DNA from 2 places in the Bradyrhizobium oligotrophicum S58 genome. Region 1 is predicted to be linked to the other one. Evidence: riboswitches for the same ligand, from Rfam matches in the RefSeq annotation. Region 1 holds a riboswitch; the other holds the start of a gene.
What was found. A riboswitch is a leader RNA that binds a small molecule or an ion and turns the genes downstream of it on or off. The one in region 1 is predicted to bind S-adenosylmethionine.
Positions count from the first base shown of each region.

Region 1 (7,745 bases):
ACCCGGCCTTCCCTGCGCCCCTCGTTATTCGAGGCGTTCAACTGGCAAAACTCGGACGCAAACAGGCGCCGCGAGGACGAAGCCGTATGAGGTGCGTCGTCAATGCGTTGGACAGCGCCTTCCACAAACACAGCCGTCATCGCATGACTCCGACCGGGCTATGACGGCGGAGTGATCAGTTGCAAATGATCCTGTAGTTGCAAACAACGAATGCGGCCACAATTGTCATTGCGAACGAAGCGAAGCACTCCAGAATTTCTCGGCGACAGCCTGGATTGCTTCGGCGCAAGGGCTCCTCGCAAGGACGGTGGATGGAGTGAGGACGCCCAACCCGCGCTGTCGTCCCGGCGAACGCCGGGATCCATAGCCACCGGTCGGGCTGAGACGATGACTGGTAGTTGCGCCTCACCGATGGATTCCGCGGTATGGGTCCCGGCGTTCGCCGGGACGACATCGGAGGATGACGCGCCTTTGGTGGCCCACGTGCCACCGGCCCCCATGCGCGCCCCTACCGCGCCTTCTCCGCCCGGCTCAGCAGAAACACGCCCTGCTCGCCGAACATGTTCCAGAACCACCAGGGCATGGCGAAGCGCAGCGGGCGGCCGTAGCTGTCGAGCGCGACGGCGCGCTCCATCTTGACGCCGATCTCGTCGCAGAGCTGGACGAAATCCTTGATGGTGCAGAAATGGATGTTGGGCGTGTCGTACCAGGTGAACGGCAGATTGTCGGTGCGCGGCATGTGGCCGCCGACAAGCAACTGCAGCCGCAATCGCCAGAAGCCGAAATTCGGGAAGGTGACGATGGCACGTCGGCCGATGCGCAGCAGATTCTCCAGCACGACCTTGGGCTGACGCGTCGCCTGCAGCGTCTGCGACAGGATCACGTAGTCGAAGGCGTCGTCGGGATAGTCGACCAGATCGGTGTCGGCGTCGCCCTGCACCACCGCCAGACCCTTGGCGACGCAGTGGTTGACCCCCTCGCGCGACAGCTCGATGCCGCGGCCGTCGATGCCGCGGCTCTCCAGCAGTTGCAACAGATCACCATCGCCGCTGCCGATGTCGAGCACCTTGGAGCCGCGCTCGACCATGCCGGCGACCAGCAGATGATCGGGCCGATAGGCCAGCACCTCGCCGCCGGAAAAACCGTTCAGCGGCAGAACGCCCTGCTGCATGCTCATGTCTCAGCCTCCCGTCGCGACCTTGAGGCCGCGCGCCTTGCCGGCGGAATCGAGAAAGGCGCTGGCGATCTCGAAGAACTCGGGGACGTCGAGCAGGAACGCGTCGTGCCCCCTGTCGGTCTCAATCTCGGCGAACGACACCCGCGCGCTGGAGGCGTTGAGCGCATGCACCAGCGCGCGCGACTCCGCGGTCGGAAACAGCCAGTCGCTGGTGAACGACACCACGCAGAAGCGGGTCTTGATGCCGCGGAACGCCGCCGCCAGCACGCCGTCATGATCCGCGGCGATGTCGAAATAGTCCATCGCCCGCGTCAGATAGAGATAGGAATTGGCATCGAAACGCTCGACAAAGGACGAGCCCTGGTAGCGCAGATAGCTCTCCACCTGGAAGTCGGCATCGAACGAGAACGTCGGCAGCTCGCGGTCCTGCATGCGGCGGCCGAACTTGCGATGCAGCGCGGCGTCGGACAGATACGTGATGTGCGCGGCCATCCGCGCCACCGCGAGCCCGCGATGCGGATGAATGCCCTTGGCGGCATAGCCGCCGTGATCCCAGTCGGGATCGGCCATCACGGCCTGGCGGCCGAGCTCGTGGAACGCGATGTTCTGCGCCGAGTGCCGCGTCGCGCAGGCGATCGCGAGCGTCGCAAACACGCGGGCAGGATAGGCCACCGTCCATTGCAGTGCCTGCATGCCGCCCATGGAGCCACCGACCACGGCGAACAGCGTGTCGATGCCGAGATGATCGATCAGCATCGCCTGCGCGCGCACCATGTCGGGGATGGTGATGATTGGAAAATCCAGCCCCCACACCTTGCCGGTGGCCGGGTTCAGCGAGGCCGGCCCGGTGGAGCCCATGCAGCCGCCGATCACGTTGGAGCAGATGATGAAGTAGCGCGCGGGATCGAGCGGGCGGCCGGGGCCGACGAGTGTCTCCCACCAACCCGGCTTGCCGGTCACCGGATGGCGGTTGGCGACGTGCTGATCGCCGGTCAGCGCGTGGCAGATCAGGACCGCGTTCGACTTGTCGGCGTTGAGCTCGCCATAGGTCTGATAGGCGATCTGGAACGGCGCGAGATCGACGCCGCAATCGAGCCTGAGCGGCTTGGTCGCATCGAACCGCGCGACCAGCGAGCTCGGATGATCGACCTCGTGCGAACGCTCGTCCGGCGCGACCGGGCGCAGCGCGGATGCGGACGTCGCAGATTTGGACGTCGCAGATTTCGACTTGGGCGTCAGGCCTGTCATGTCTTTCACCCCGGCCCTCCGGCCAGAGCTCCCGAACCATTTGACATATCAGGCCAACAAAAACCCGGCCTGAACTGGGGTTCGGCCGGGATCGAAAACGTCCCCGGCCTGTTTAGCGAGTTTTTTAACGTGGCTGCAAGCCGGCCGGCTCAAATGACCACGGAACAGGCAGAAACTAGTCCCGCGGGCGCTCCTCGTCAAGGCAAGCTGGGGTTGATCGATCCGGCACCCCGGGGCTGCAGGTCAGCCAAGCCTCGGCCGCACAGGGTAAACTTGCTGTTGCGCAGGTCCCCCGCATCGGAGAGAACGGCAGCCGTTCCTTGTGGCCGCGCGTTTCCCGTGGCCTGCCGAAGAGTGACACGGACCATGTCGAACCCGCCGCCCGCCCCGCCCTCGCTCGCCGATCTGCGCAAGGAAATCGACGCCATCGACGAGCAGGTTCATCAGCTTCTGATGAACCGGGCCGACATCATCGACCGGCTGATCAAGGTCAAGAAGACCCAGGAGGTCGGCTCGGCGTTCAGGCCCGCACGCGAGGCCGACATGATGCGCCGCCTGGTGCAGCGCCATCGCGGCATCCTGCCGCTCGACACGGTCGAGGGCATCTGGCGCGTGATCGTCTCGACCTTCACTTATGTGCAGGCGCCGTTCTCGGTTCACGCCGACGTGTCGGTCGGTGAATCCGCGATGCGCGACTCCGCCCGGTTCCATTTCGGATTCGTCGTGCCCTATGTCGCGCATTTCAGCGCCCAGGCCGCGGTGGAAGCGGTAGCGCGCTCGAAGGGCGATCTAGCCTTGGTGTCGACGACGTCGGGCCATACACCGTGGTGGATCACGCTGGAGCCCGCGGGTGCGCCGAAGATCATTGCGCGAATGCCTTTCATCCAGCGCGCCGACCATCCGGCCGCGCTGCCGGTGTTCGCAGTGTCACGCGTCGCTGATGATGCGCTGGTGCTGGAGGTTGAGACCTGGAGCATCCGCGTCTCCGGCTGGAATGCGCAGGTCTCGCGCGCGCTGTCGCCGCTCGCCGACGTGATTGCGGTGCCCGATACCGCCTTCGATGGCGCCGCATTGCTGGTGTCGATCGAGGCGCCGTCGCACCTCGACAGCATCAAGGCAGCCCTGATCGCCGCGGGTGCCTCGGTGCGCTCGACGGCTCTCGTCGGCGGCCATGCAAAACGTTATACGGTTCCGAGCTGAGACGCCCTGCGCCAGTGATGATTTTCCGGAGTTGATGATGTCCCGCCCCGTGCCGAATCCCGGCATCCTTGACATTGCGCCCTACACGCCGGGCAAGAGCCCGACGCCCGAGCCGGGCCGCAAGGTGTTCAAGCTCTCCGCCAACGAGACGCCGTTCGGTCCCTCGCCGAAGGCGATCGAAGCGTTCAAGAGCGCGGCCACGCATCTGGAGGATTATCCGGAAGGCACCTCGCGGATCCTGCGCGAGGCGATCGGCCGCACCTATGGGCTCGACCCCGACCGCATCGTCTGCGGCGCCGGCTCCGACGAGATTCTCAATCTGCTCGCGCATACGTTCCTCAGCCAGGGTGACGAGGCGATCTCGACCGCGCACGGCTTCCTGGTCTATCCGATCGCGACCATGGGCTGCGGCGCCAGGAACGTGGTTGCCGCCGAGACCGAATATCGCACCGACGTCGACGCGATCCTCGCTGCGGTGACGCAGCGCACCAAGCTGGTCTGGCTCGCCAACCCGAACAACCCGACCGGCACCTACATCCCGTTCGACGAGGTCAAGCGACTGCGCGCCGGCCTGCCCTCGCATGTCGTGCTGGTGCTCGATGCAGCCTATGCGGACTACGTCTCGCGCAACGACTACGAGTTCGGCATCGAGCTGGTGGCGACCACCGAAAACACTGTGGTCACGCACACGTTTTCCAAGATCCACGGCCTCGCTGCACTGCGCGTCGGCTGGATGTTCGGTCCCGCCCACATCGTCGATGCCGTCAATCGCATCCGCGGGCCGTTCAACGTGTCGACGCCGGCGATGCTGGCGGCGGTGGCCGCGATCGAGGACACCGCGCATCAGCAGATGTCGAAGACGCACACCGAGACGTGGCGCAACTGGCTGACCGAGGAAATCGGCAAGCTCGGGCTGAAGGTGACGCCGAGCGTTACCAATTTCATCCTGATCCACTTCCCGAGCGACAAGGGCAGGACCGCGGCCGAGGCTGACGCATTCCTGACCCGGCGCGGCCTCGTGCTGCGCGCGCTCGCCAACTACAAGCTGCCGAACGCCTTGCGCATGACGATCGGCACCGAAGAGGCCAACCGTCTGGTGGTCGACGCGCTCAGCGAATTCATGGGGCCGAAGTGACAGTCGCGGGAAGATTCGAACGCATCGCGCTGATCGGCTTCGGCCTGATCGGCGGCTCGATCGCGCGCGCGGCGCGCCTCCAGGGCGTGGCCGGCGAGATCGTCACCACGGCGCGCTCCGAGAAGACACGTGCCCGCGTCGCCGAGCTCGGCATCGTCGATCGCGTGCTGGCGAGCAACGCCGAAGCCGTGAAGGATGCCGACCTCGTCATCCTCTGCATTCCCGTCGGCGCCTGTGGGCCGGTCGCGGAGGAGATCGCGCCGCATCTGAAGCCGGGCGCGATCATCTCGGATGTCGGCTCGGTCAAGGGTGCTATCGTCCGCGACATGGCTCCGCATCTGCCGGCCAACGTCCACTTCGTGCCGGCGCATCCGGTGGCCGGCACCGAGAACTCGGGTCCGGACTCCGGCTTCGCCGAGTTGTTCATCAACCGCTGGTGCATCCTGACGCCGCCGGACGGCGTCGACGCCGACGCGATCGATCGTCTCCGTGCGTTCTGGGCCGCGCTCGGCGCCAAGGTCGAGATCATGACGCCGGATCATCACGACCGCGTGCTCGCGATCACCAGCCATTTGCCGCATCTGATCGCCTACACCATCGTCGGCACTGCCGACGAACTGGCGCAGGTCACGGAGTCCGAAGTCATCAAGTTTTCGGCCGGCGGCTTCCGCGACTTCACCCGCATCGCAGCCTCCGACCCGACGATGTGGCGCGACATTTTCCTGAGCAACAAGGACGCGGTGCTCGACATGCTCGGCACCTTCACCGAAGACCTGTCGAAGCTGACGCGGGCGATCCGGCGCGGCGACGGCGAGGCGCTGTTCGACCACTTCACCCGCACCCGCGCGATCCGCCGCGGCATCGTCGATATCGGGCAGGATTCGGCAGCGGCGGATTTCGGCCGTCCGCTGCCACAGATCAAGAAGTCCTGAGATCAGAACAGCGGAGGGACGCGGGCGACCTTGAACGGACCGAGCACGACGACGCCATCGGCGAAGCGCAACGGGAACGTCCGCGCCTTGCGGCCCTCGAGCGTGGTCTCCTTGCCGAGCGCGTTGATGCCGAGCGCGACGCCGACATTGGCGTTCTGCTTGACGACCTTGCCGAGGCCGGGAATGGCGCGGTCGAGCGCGCCTAACAGGTTGTTGACGTCCTGCGATTTCACGCCCGGCGCGACGCGATCGAGCGTTCCCTGCGGCACGCCGTTTTCGAGCATCTTGTCGAGGCCGAGCGCCGGAATGACCTTTTCGATCCCGGCCACCGTCATCTGTACCTCGCCGTCGATCCCGCCATTGGCGGTCAGCGTCAGCGTGCCCGAGGCGATGGCCAGCAATTCGCCCTGCTGGATGCGCGACTCGACGATCTCGACATGACCGCCGGCCGCCTGGATCTCGCGAAACCGCTCCGGCCAGGGTTTTGGACGGAAGTCTCTGAGCCCCGTGACGCGCGCCTGGATGTCGGTGTTGAAGGGTTCAGCAAGCAGCGGATGGCTGCCCTGGATGCTGCCGCTCGCGATCTGCAGCGCCGTCTCCAGCACCGGATGATCCGACGGCGTGCCCTCGGCCAGACGCCCGTGCAATTCGGCGTGATCGGCCCGCGCCGCCGGCACGGCAGCCCCACCCTCGATGCGGTCGATGGTCGGCTGCTCGAACACGAGATCGGCGCGCTGCGGCGGCCCCGGGAGGCCACGAACGCTGGCTTCGCCGACGCGCCAGTTGACATTGAACGAGGCCGGACCGCGGCCGTCGGCGATAACAGCCGGTCCCTTGAATTCTGCGATGACCCGCTTCGGGTCCCACACCTGCGCGACGACGAGGATCTCGTCGAGCTTGGCATTCATCAACGGCGTGCCGGCGGCCTGCGAAAACAGGGCTACGCTCGGATCCGCACAGCGGACCTCGAGCCGGAACGGAAAGCCGGCGACCGAGCGGTTCGCGCAATCATAGACGCGGCCCGCTTTCGCTTCGCGCGCGCGCCAGGCATCGGCCTGGACATCCACTTGCGAAGCGGCGAAGAACCAGAATGCGCTCCACGCAACGGCGGCGATCAGGAGCAGGACGGGAGCTATGAAAAGCCCCCAGCGAGAGCGCCTGCGCGGCGGTTGCGACAAACGAGACATGCAGGACACCCTTTGGGCAGCAAATTAGGCGATTCCGCGATCACGGATTGTGTACTTAAGTTAACAATTCGCGATCACACACTTAGGCTTCCGCAGTGATGTCCGCAATGACCCTGTCCGACCGCGACCTTCCCCACGGCGACCTCTGGGTCTTTGGCTACGGCTCGCTGATGTGGCGCCCCGGGTTCGCGTTTCTCGAGCAGGTGCCGGCACGGCTGATCGGCGAGCATCGTGCGCTGTGCGTGTATTCCTTCGTCCATCGCGGCACGCCGGAGAAGCCCGGCCTCGTGCTCGGCCTCGATCGCGGCGGCGCGTGTCGCGGCATTGCGTTTCGGGTGGCAGCAGACAAACGCGACGAGACGATCGCGTATTTGCGCGCGCGTGAGCAGGTGACCTCGGTGTATCGCGAAGTGACGCGTGCGGTGTGGCTGGAGAACGACGCCCGCGAGCGGGTGAGCGCGCTGGTCTACGTGGTCGACCGCGGTCACATCCAATATGCCGGCCGGCTGTCGCCGCAGGAGCAGTTGCGCCATGTGCGCCAGGGCCACGGCCAGTCGGGCGCCAACCGCGACTACGTGCTCTCGACCGTGAAGGCGATCGAGGCGCAGGGCTTTCGCGACACGCAGTTGCACCGGCTGGCAATGATGCTGCACGACGGCGGCCATTCGCTGCATCCGACGCCGAAAGATGCGACATAGACCCTTTCAGGGTTTCACCGTCGCTGGCACGCGGCCGAACAGCTTCGCCTGCTCTGCCTGCCCCGCGTCGACGAGACGATTGGTCGCATCCTCGATCACGGTCTCGATGCGGGTCATGAATTCGTCCCGCGGCAGCCCCGGCGGAAGCGGATCGAGAAACTCCATCAC
Region 1 is NC_020453.1:1,329,335-1,337,079, reverse strand. It holds gene metW (methionine biosynthesis protein MetW) at 509-1,177, opposite strand; gene metX (homoserine O-acetyltransferase MetX) at 1,181-2,434, opposite strand; SAM riboswitch at 2,517-2,596, opposite strand; gene S58_RS05740 (chorismate mutase) at 2,792-3,625, shown strand; gene hisC (histidinol-phosphate transaminase) at 3,663-4,760, shown strand; gene S58_RS05730 (prephenate/arogenate dehydrogenase family protein) at 4,757-5,692, shown strand; gene S58_RS05725 (DUF2125 domain-containing protein) at 5,695-6,879, opposite strand; gene S58_RS05720 (gamma-glutamylcyclotransferase) at 6,978-7,577, shown strand; gene S58_RS05715 (lysophospholipid acyltransferase family protein) at 7,584-7,745, opposite strand, start outside.

Region 2 (7,745 bases), 570 kb from region 1:
AGGAGAGCAGAGTGCGCAGGATCGGTCCGTCGACCAGCGCATTGCGCACCGGCCTCGCGACATCCGGCAGCGATCGCCCGTCATCGACCGGACCATCGGCCAAGCCGATCTCGGACATGCTCGCTTCCCCCGCCGGCCGCGCTCATCGTCGCGGCCTCGTTCATCGTTCGACCGTTCTTCCTAGCACATCACCACGCGGCGCCCCGTGCGGCGGGCGCATTGCGGGTGCGCTTCCAACGCGCAGCGGACTAGAGGCGAAAGTGCTTGGAGAGCTTCAGGCCCTGGGCCTGGTAGTTGGATCCGATGCGGCTGCCATACATCGCGTTCGGCCGGGCCAGCATCTTCTCATAGACGAGACGGCCGACGATCTGGCCATGCTCGAGGATGAACGGCACCTCGCGCGAGCGCACCTCGAGCACGGCGCGCGAGCCCTGCCCGCCGGCGCCGGCATAGCCGAAGCCGGGATCGAAGAAGCCGGCATAGTGTACGCGGAATTCGCCGACCAGGGGATCGAACGGCACCATCTCCGCGGCGTAGTCCGGCGGCACCTGCACGGCCTCCTTGGAGGCCAGGATGTAGAACTCGCCGGGGTCGAGAATGAGGCTGCCGTCGGGGCGCGCCTTGATGGGCTCCCAGAACTCCTCGACCGGATAGCCGGCGCGGCGATCGACATCGACCACGCCGGTGTGGCGCTTGGCGCGATAGCCGACATAGCCGTTGGCATTGGCGCCGGACAGATCCACCGACAGCGCGACACCGCCGGCGAGATCGGCGTCGTCGCGATCCACGAGCCGCTCGGCCGCGTGGAGCGCGATCAGCTCGTCCTCGGACAGGACAGCATCACGATAGCGGAAGCGGACCTGGGACAGGCGTGAGCCTTCGCGCAACAGGACCGGAAAGGTCTTCGGGCTGATCTCGGCATAGAGCGGGCCATGATAGCCGGCGCCGATCATGTCGAAGCGCCGCGTTCCGTCAGCGATCACGCGCGTAAACACGTCGAGCCGACCGGTCGAGCTCTTCGGATTGGCGGCCGCAATGATATCCTTCGGCAGCGCCAGACTCTCCAGCAGCGGCACGATGTAGACGCAGTTGGTCTCCAGCACCGCGCCGTCGGCGAGCGCGATCTCGTGCAGCTTCAATTCGTCGATACGCTCGGCGACCGTCGATCCCGGCCCCGGCAGAAAGCTCGCGCGCACGCGGTAGGCGACGTCGCCGAGCCGCAGGTCGAGACTCGCCGGCTGGATCTGGCTCTCGACGAAATCATATGCAGGAATGATCAGGCCGGCCTCCGCCATCGCCACGATCATGCGGTCGGGCAGGATGCCATGGGCGTCGGCGGGAAGCGAAAACGGCAAGACCTGATCCTTTGCAGGCGCCGGAATGCCGGCTATGCGAGCCTATATAGGGTCTTTTGACCGGTTATCCGATGGCTGGCTTGACGGAAAGGCCGGTTGCGACTATGAGCACCACTTATCCCGTGGTGATTTGAGCCGGCCGGCTTGCAGCCACGTTAAATAAGTCGCTAAACAGGCCGGGGACGAATGTGATCCCGGCTGTGAGGAGTAATCCCAGGCCGGTTTTTTTGTGCCCATCGCCAGAGGCGGTGGTCACGATGGAGGTCACATGTCGAAGTCCCCCGCGAAGGCCCCGGCGTCGTTCGCCCACTACCGTCCTGAAACCCGGCTGGTGCATTCCGGCACCTTGCGTTCCGAATTCGGCGAGACCGCCGAGGCGCTCTACCTGACGCAAGGGTTCGTCTACGCCACCGCCGAGGAATGCGAGGCCCGGTTCAAGGGCGAGGATCCCGGCTTCATCTATTCGCGCTTCTCCAACCCGACCACGGCGATGTTCGAGCGCCGCATGATCGAACTCGAAGGCGCCGAGGCCTGCCGCTCGGCGGCGACCGGCATGGCGGCCGTCACCACCGCGATCCTGGCTCCCTTGCGGGCCGGCGATCACGTCGTTGCGGCCAAGGCGCTGTTCGGCTCCTGCCGCTACGTGGTCGAGGACCTGTTGCCGCGCTACGGCATCGAGTCGACGCTGATCGACGGGCTGGATCTCGACCAGTGGCAGAAGGCCGTCAGGCCGAACACCAAGTCGTTCTTCCTCGAGAGCCCGACCAACCCGACGCTCGACGTGCTGGACATTCCCGCGATCGCCGAGATTGCCCACGCCCATGGCGCGCGGCTGATCGTCGACAACGTGTTCGCGACGCCGATCTGGCAGAGTCCGCTCGCGCTCGGCGCTGACGTCGTGGTGTATTCCGCGACCAAGCACATCGACGGCCAGGGCCGTTGCCTTGGCGGCGTGATCCTGTCGTCGGAGGCGTTCATCGCCGAGCACATCCACAACTTCATGCGCCAGACGGGCCCGTCGATCTCGCCGTTCAACGCCTGGGTCCTGCTCAAGGGCCTGGAGACGCTGGCGGTGCGGGTGCGCGCGCAGACCGAGACGGCGGGCAAGGTCGCGGACTTCCTCGCCGCGCATCCGAAGGTCTCGCGGCTGATCTATCCCGGCCGCGAGGACCATCCGCAGGCGGCGACCGTGCGCAAGCAGATGCGTGCCGGCTCGACGCTGGTCGGCTTCGAGGTCAAGGGCGGCAAGGCCGGCGCGTTCCGCACGCTCAACGGTTTGAGGCTCGCGCGCATCTCCAACAATCTCGGCGACGCCAAGACGCTGGTCACGCATCCCGCGACGACGACGCATCAGCGGCTGTCGCCGGAGGCCCGCGCCGAACTCGGCATCAGCGAAGGCTTCATCCGCTTCTCGGCGGGCCTGGAGCATCCAGATGATCTGATCGCGGATCTCGACGCCGCCCTGGCGGCGGCGTAGCGGATGGCGAATAGCGAGTAGCGAGTAGCGAGTAGGAGATCCCATCCCTATTCGCTATTCCCACCTCGCCATTCGCCCTCGTCACATCGGCCGATAGGTCAGCACGTCGGCCGGTCCGTTGATGCCGAGCTTGACCTGGCCGACCGACCGGATGATGTCGTCGCCCAGCAGCTGGGCGAAGCAGGCGTAGCCCCAATCGCTCATGTGCAGGCCGTCGGCGATGACGAACTCGTTTATCGGGATCGCCTGCCGTTCGTGCCAGTCGCGCATCACCTCGAAGCGCGGGAAGATGCCGGCGTGATGCAGCTCGGCGATGTGGCCGAGCAGCTTGTTCATGCGGCTGGCGTTCTCCGACCGCTCATTGACGCGCGGCGAATATTGCAGGTCGACCAGCACGACGTCGGAGGCCGCCGCCTGGATCTTGGCGACGCCGTCGTCGACCAGCTTGGCGGTCTCGGCGGGATCGAGATCGCGCAGCACGGCATTGGTGCCGACCTGCCAGATCACAAGATCCGGGTGACGGTCGATCACCGCGGTCTCCAGCCGCTTCATCATCTCGGGCGCGTCCTCGCCGCCGACGCCGGCATTGATGACGCTGATGTCGGCCATCGGATATTGCCGGCGCAGCTGCGCGGCGAGCCGGTTCGGGTAGGTGTAGTCCGGTCCGCTCGAGCCATAGCCCTGCGTCGATGACGAGCCGAACGCGACGATGACGACCGGCAGGCCGGAAGCGAGCTTGTTGGCGACATGCGGCAGCGAGATGAAGTTCTTCTTCGCGACGCCCTTCGGCGGCAGGCACGGCACCCGGTTGAAGATGTCGGACGCGGACTTGGCGACCTGCTTGACCTTGTCGATCGCGCGCTCGGTGATGCTCCGCGACTGCGGAGGCGCGGCGGCGATGGACTGCGCGGCCGCAGGCGGCGCATTGGTCGCGGCAGGCGTCGGCGTCGCCTGCGTCATCGCCGCCGAAGGCTGAGTGGTCGTCGGCGTCGAACGCACGGCTGCGACCTGTCCGGCCCCCTGCTGATTGCCTGCCTGGGCCACCGCGATGTGGCCGATGGTCGGCCGGAGCTCACTGATCGGCGAAGCGTCGGCATGAGGGGAGGCGACCGCCTCCATCGCGCTCTCTGCATGGACGATGTACGGGCTCACCGAGAGAGCGAGCGCCATTGCAGCAACTGCCGAGAGCCTCTCCCATGTCCCAGATACGCGACGACACTTGAACGTCATGAACACAACAAATCCTAGTTCTGCTGAGCCGGCCCGACATGCGCTGCGTCGATGATGAACTTCGACAGCGCCCGGCCGAGACAGTCATGAACCTGCTTGGCCAGCTCGATCCCATGCGTCGGATTGAACAGGTCGAAATCGCCCTGCTCGTTCCATTGCCGCATGATGGCAAAGCGATCGAACAGCGGAATGTCGCGCTGCTGCGCCACAACCCGCATGTTGTCGATATAGGGCGGCACGGAAATCAAGGTCTCCGTCCGCGGGCTGTATTGCAGGTTCATCAAGATGACGTCAGCCCCCGCGTTCTGCAGCGTGGCGACACCGTCGTTCACCGCCTGACGGAACTCATCAGGATCGATGGACCGCATGGCGTCGACCGTGCCGGTTTGCCAGATGACCAAATTAGGCCGTTTTCCTTCCACCAGTTTAACGAGATTGCCGGCGATTTCCTCTGCCGTCTTCTTCGGCTGCAGCTCGACGCTGAGGTTGACGGTGACCGCAGGCAGCTTGTCCTTCAGCGCTGCCTGCAACCGGGCGGGGTAGGCATTGGCATCGGACGCACTGACGATCGCCGAGGAGCGGCTTCCGACGACCAGAATGTCGAGCGTACGGCCGCTCTTGACGGCCTCTGCAACCCTTGGGAGCGGGCTCTCGGTGGTCAGCAGGTAGGCCGGCACCTCGCAGCTCGGCGGCGCATCTTCGGCGCGCGCGGACGCTGCCAGCGAGACCGCCAGCGCCACGATACCAAACCTTAACCACGAGACGGACTTCATCAGCCCCCTCCCGCCATATCGGCGTTGGTGCGCACCGTCTTTCGCGCTGCACCCTTGTCGGCCTCACGCTTGTACCACGAAATCAGCGAGGCAACTCCCCACATGGCGAGGATGCCGCAAAGGCTGATCATCGCGTGCATCATGGCGCCCCCGGACACTTCGGCAAGGACGAAGTGGCCCGCAAACGCCAGAAACACGCCGAGACAGAAGATCTCCAGCGAGTGTTGCCCGCAAACAATCAGCGGACGCAGCCAGCGCGACTTCAGCAGCGGCCAATCCTTGGGCAGATAGTGCACGGTGAGTGCTGCGAGTGCGAGAAAATGCGCGAAGCGCAACACGTCAAGGTCGGTCTTGTCGATCGGATACATCCATTGCTCGATTCGCCGCGGCATCAGGTGACCGAGCTGCGGAATGTACCAGGTCAGGGTCACGCAGAACGCCGCGACCAGATAGACGACGCAGATGCCGAGCGTGATCGGTGAATTGAGGATGCGCGACATGCGCCTGGCGCCGCCGAGCGCACACCAGGCGCCGAATACGAACAACAGCTGCCAGGCAAACGGATTGAACGCCCAGAAGCCGTTCGGATACGCCGTCAGATAGAGATCGAATTCCCAGGTGACCGCATAGAGCACGACGGACAGCGCGAGCGTCACGTCGGGGCGCCAGCGCATCAGCCACAGGATCAGCGGCAGGAACAGCATCAGCACGATGTAGAGCGGCAGCACGTCCATGTTGACCGGCCGAAAGCGCAGGATCAGCGCCTGGACGATGGTCACGTCCGGCTGCTTCAGGAAGTCCATGATCCCCATCTCTTCGGTGTAGAGCGGGTTCTCGAAGCTGGTCGCCACGTAGGAGATTTCGGCGAGGAAGATCGTGAACAGGAAGACGTGCGCGACGTAGATCTGCCAGACCCGGCGCAGGATGCGCGCGGTCGCGACGATGAAGCCGGCGTCCTGCATCGCCCGCCCATAGACGAACGCCGCGGTGTAGCCGGAGATGAAGATGAAGATTTCGGTCGCGTCGGAAAATCCGTAATTCCGGATCGTGAACCAGGTCAGCAGGTTCGGCGGCAAATGATCGATGAAGATCAGCCACAAAGCCAGCCCGCGGAACAGATCGAGCCGCAGCTCGCGCTCGCCGACGGCGGGAAAGGTGATCGCCGGCGCAGCCGTGGTGGCCGGCGCAGCCGTGCTCGCAGCCGCGGGAGTCTCCGCGGCCTGCGCAGGCGCGGCAGCGGCTCCGGGAACGGACGGTCCGGCAAGGCGATCGGCAATCGACGTCATCAGGCACCACGTCAAGGCTGCCAGCCCGAGGGGCCCGGCAGAGGGAATGTAGGGCTGCGCAATTTCTGCGCAAGCGATGAAGGACTTATCAGCTGGGCGGTGCCCAGTTTTTCGACGCCGGTCCCAACACGCCGCCGCCCCGGGAAGCGGTCCAAGGGCCGGTGGCAATTGCGTAACGCACAACTCTCGTCATTCACCACTTGCATGCGTCGGCGCCCGTGCGGCCCCGTCCGGCGCAGCCAAGCGGGATCATGCATGCGGAGAGCGGAGTCCGCGATTCTGGTGCCATAATCCGGAACTGTGTTGAAAGCACGATGGCGTCACGATTGGTTCGCAGACAAGTTTCCGCTACAATGCACCCATGTACCGCGCCGTGACTCGCCACATCGAAGTGACCGTCGAACCGAACTTCCTGCCCGAGAAATCGTCGGTCGCGGATGGCCGCTGGTTCTGGTCGTATACCGTCGTCATCACCAACACCGGCGAGGAGACCGTGCGGCTGCGCAGCCGGCATTGGATCATCACCGACGGCGTCGGCCGGCAGCAGGAGGTCCGCGGCGAAGGCGTGGTCGGCGAGCAGCCGGTGCTCGCCCCCGGCGAGCGCTTCGAATACACCTCCGGCGTCCCGCTCACCACCGCCTCCGGCTTCATGTCCGGCTCCTACCAGATGGAGAGCGACAGCGGCGAGCAGTTCGACATTGCGGTGCCCGCGTTCTCGCTGGACAGCCCCGAGGGCAAGCGGGTGTTGAACTAGCAGCGGCGGCGTCTCGTTCGATCAGCCAAGTGGGCCATTTCGCCAGATCCTCCGGTGTCATCGCCCGGCTTGACCGGGCGATCCAGTATTCCGAGACAGCAGTGATCGACCGAGTGGCCTCGGCGTACTGGATGCCCCGCTTGCGCGGGGCAGGACGGCGGAACGAGGCGCGACGCTACAGCCTCTCACTCGCAGTCATCCCATCGCGTTCTCGCGACGCACTCCGCGCCCGAGCTTTGTCCATTCGTCCGCCCTCTGCAAATAGAGGGCGCAGGGAAGGCCGGGCCTCGGCTGAGGCCCGTGGCCCGCCTGCGAAAAAATGCAGGCGGCAGGTACCACAGGTTCAGCCGGACAGACCCGGCCCTCCCTGCGCAACGGCTTTAACGGCTGCTTCGCGTTCTCCCTGGTGCGCCGGGCTTGTTGGCCACCATCCCCACGCGAAGCGAAGCCTCAACGTGAGTTGATATCAGCGTCGGGATATCAGGACCGCGCGACTTGACCGTACGTGCATCGCCGTTCGTCCGCGCAGACTGATCCACGCTGCAACGACGCACGCCCATCGCATCCCACTGCCAACGGTCCGTGACGGTCGCGAAACGCCCCTCATGCGGCAACAGGACGCGCGGAAATGTGCCAGTGATTTGCCCGACGGCACAAGCTGTTTGTTGCTGCGACAGAGTAGCGCGACGGGCAAAGCGGCCGGCGCGATCCAAGATGAACTCATAGCGACGAAGCACCGAACCGTAGGGCGGGCAAAGGCTCTCGTAAGATCGACGATAGAGGCACAGGTGCACGGCGCCGTGCCCACCGCCCGCGACCACTGCTCGCGATTCGTGGGCACGCGATCACCTGCGTCCGGCGGGCGCACGG
Region 2 is NC_020453.1:758,134-765,878, reverse strand. It holds gene S58_RS03410 (MATE family efflux transporter) at 1-118, opposite strand, end outside; gene S58_RS03405 (2'-deoxycytidine 5'-triphosphate deaminase) at 249-1,355, opposite strand; SAM riboswitch at 1,468-1,547, shown strand; gene S58_RS03400 (O-succinylhomoserine sulfhydrylase) at 1,624-2,832, shown strand; gene S58_RS03395 (SGNH/GDSL hydrolase family protein) at 2,914-4,062, opposite strand; gene S58_RS03390 (SGNH/GDSL hydrolase family protein) at 4,077-4,835, opposite strand; gene S58_RS03385 (OpgC domain-containing protein) at 4,835-6,121, opposite strand; gene apaG (Co2+/Mg2+ efflux protein ApaG) at 6,483-6,875, shown strand.
Region 2: linked by a shared signal. The riboswitch ahead of S58_RS03400 (O-succinylhomoserine sulfhydrylase) and the one ahead of metX (homoserine O-acetyltransferase MetX) in region 1 are both predicted to bind S-adenosylmethionine.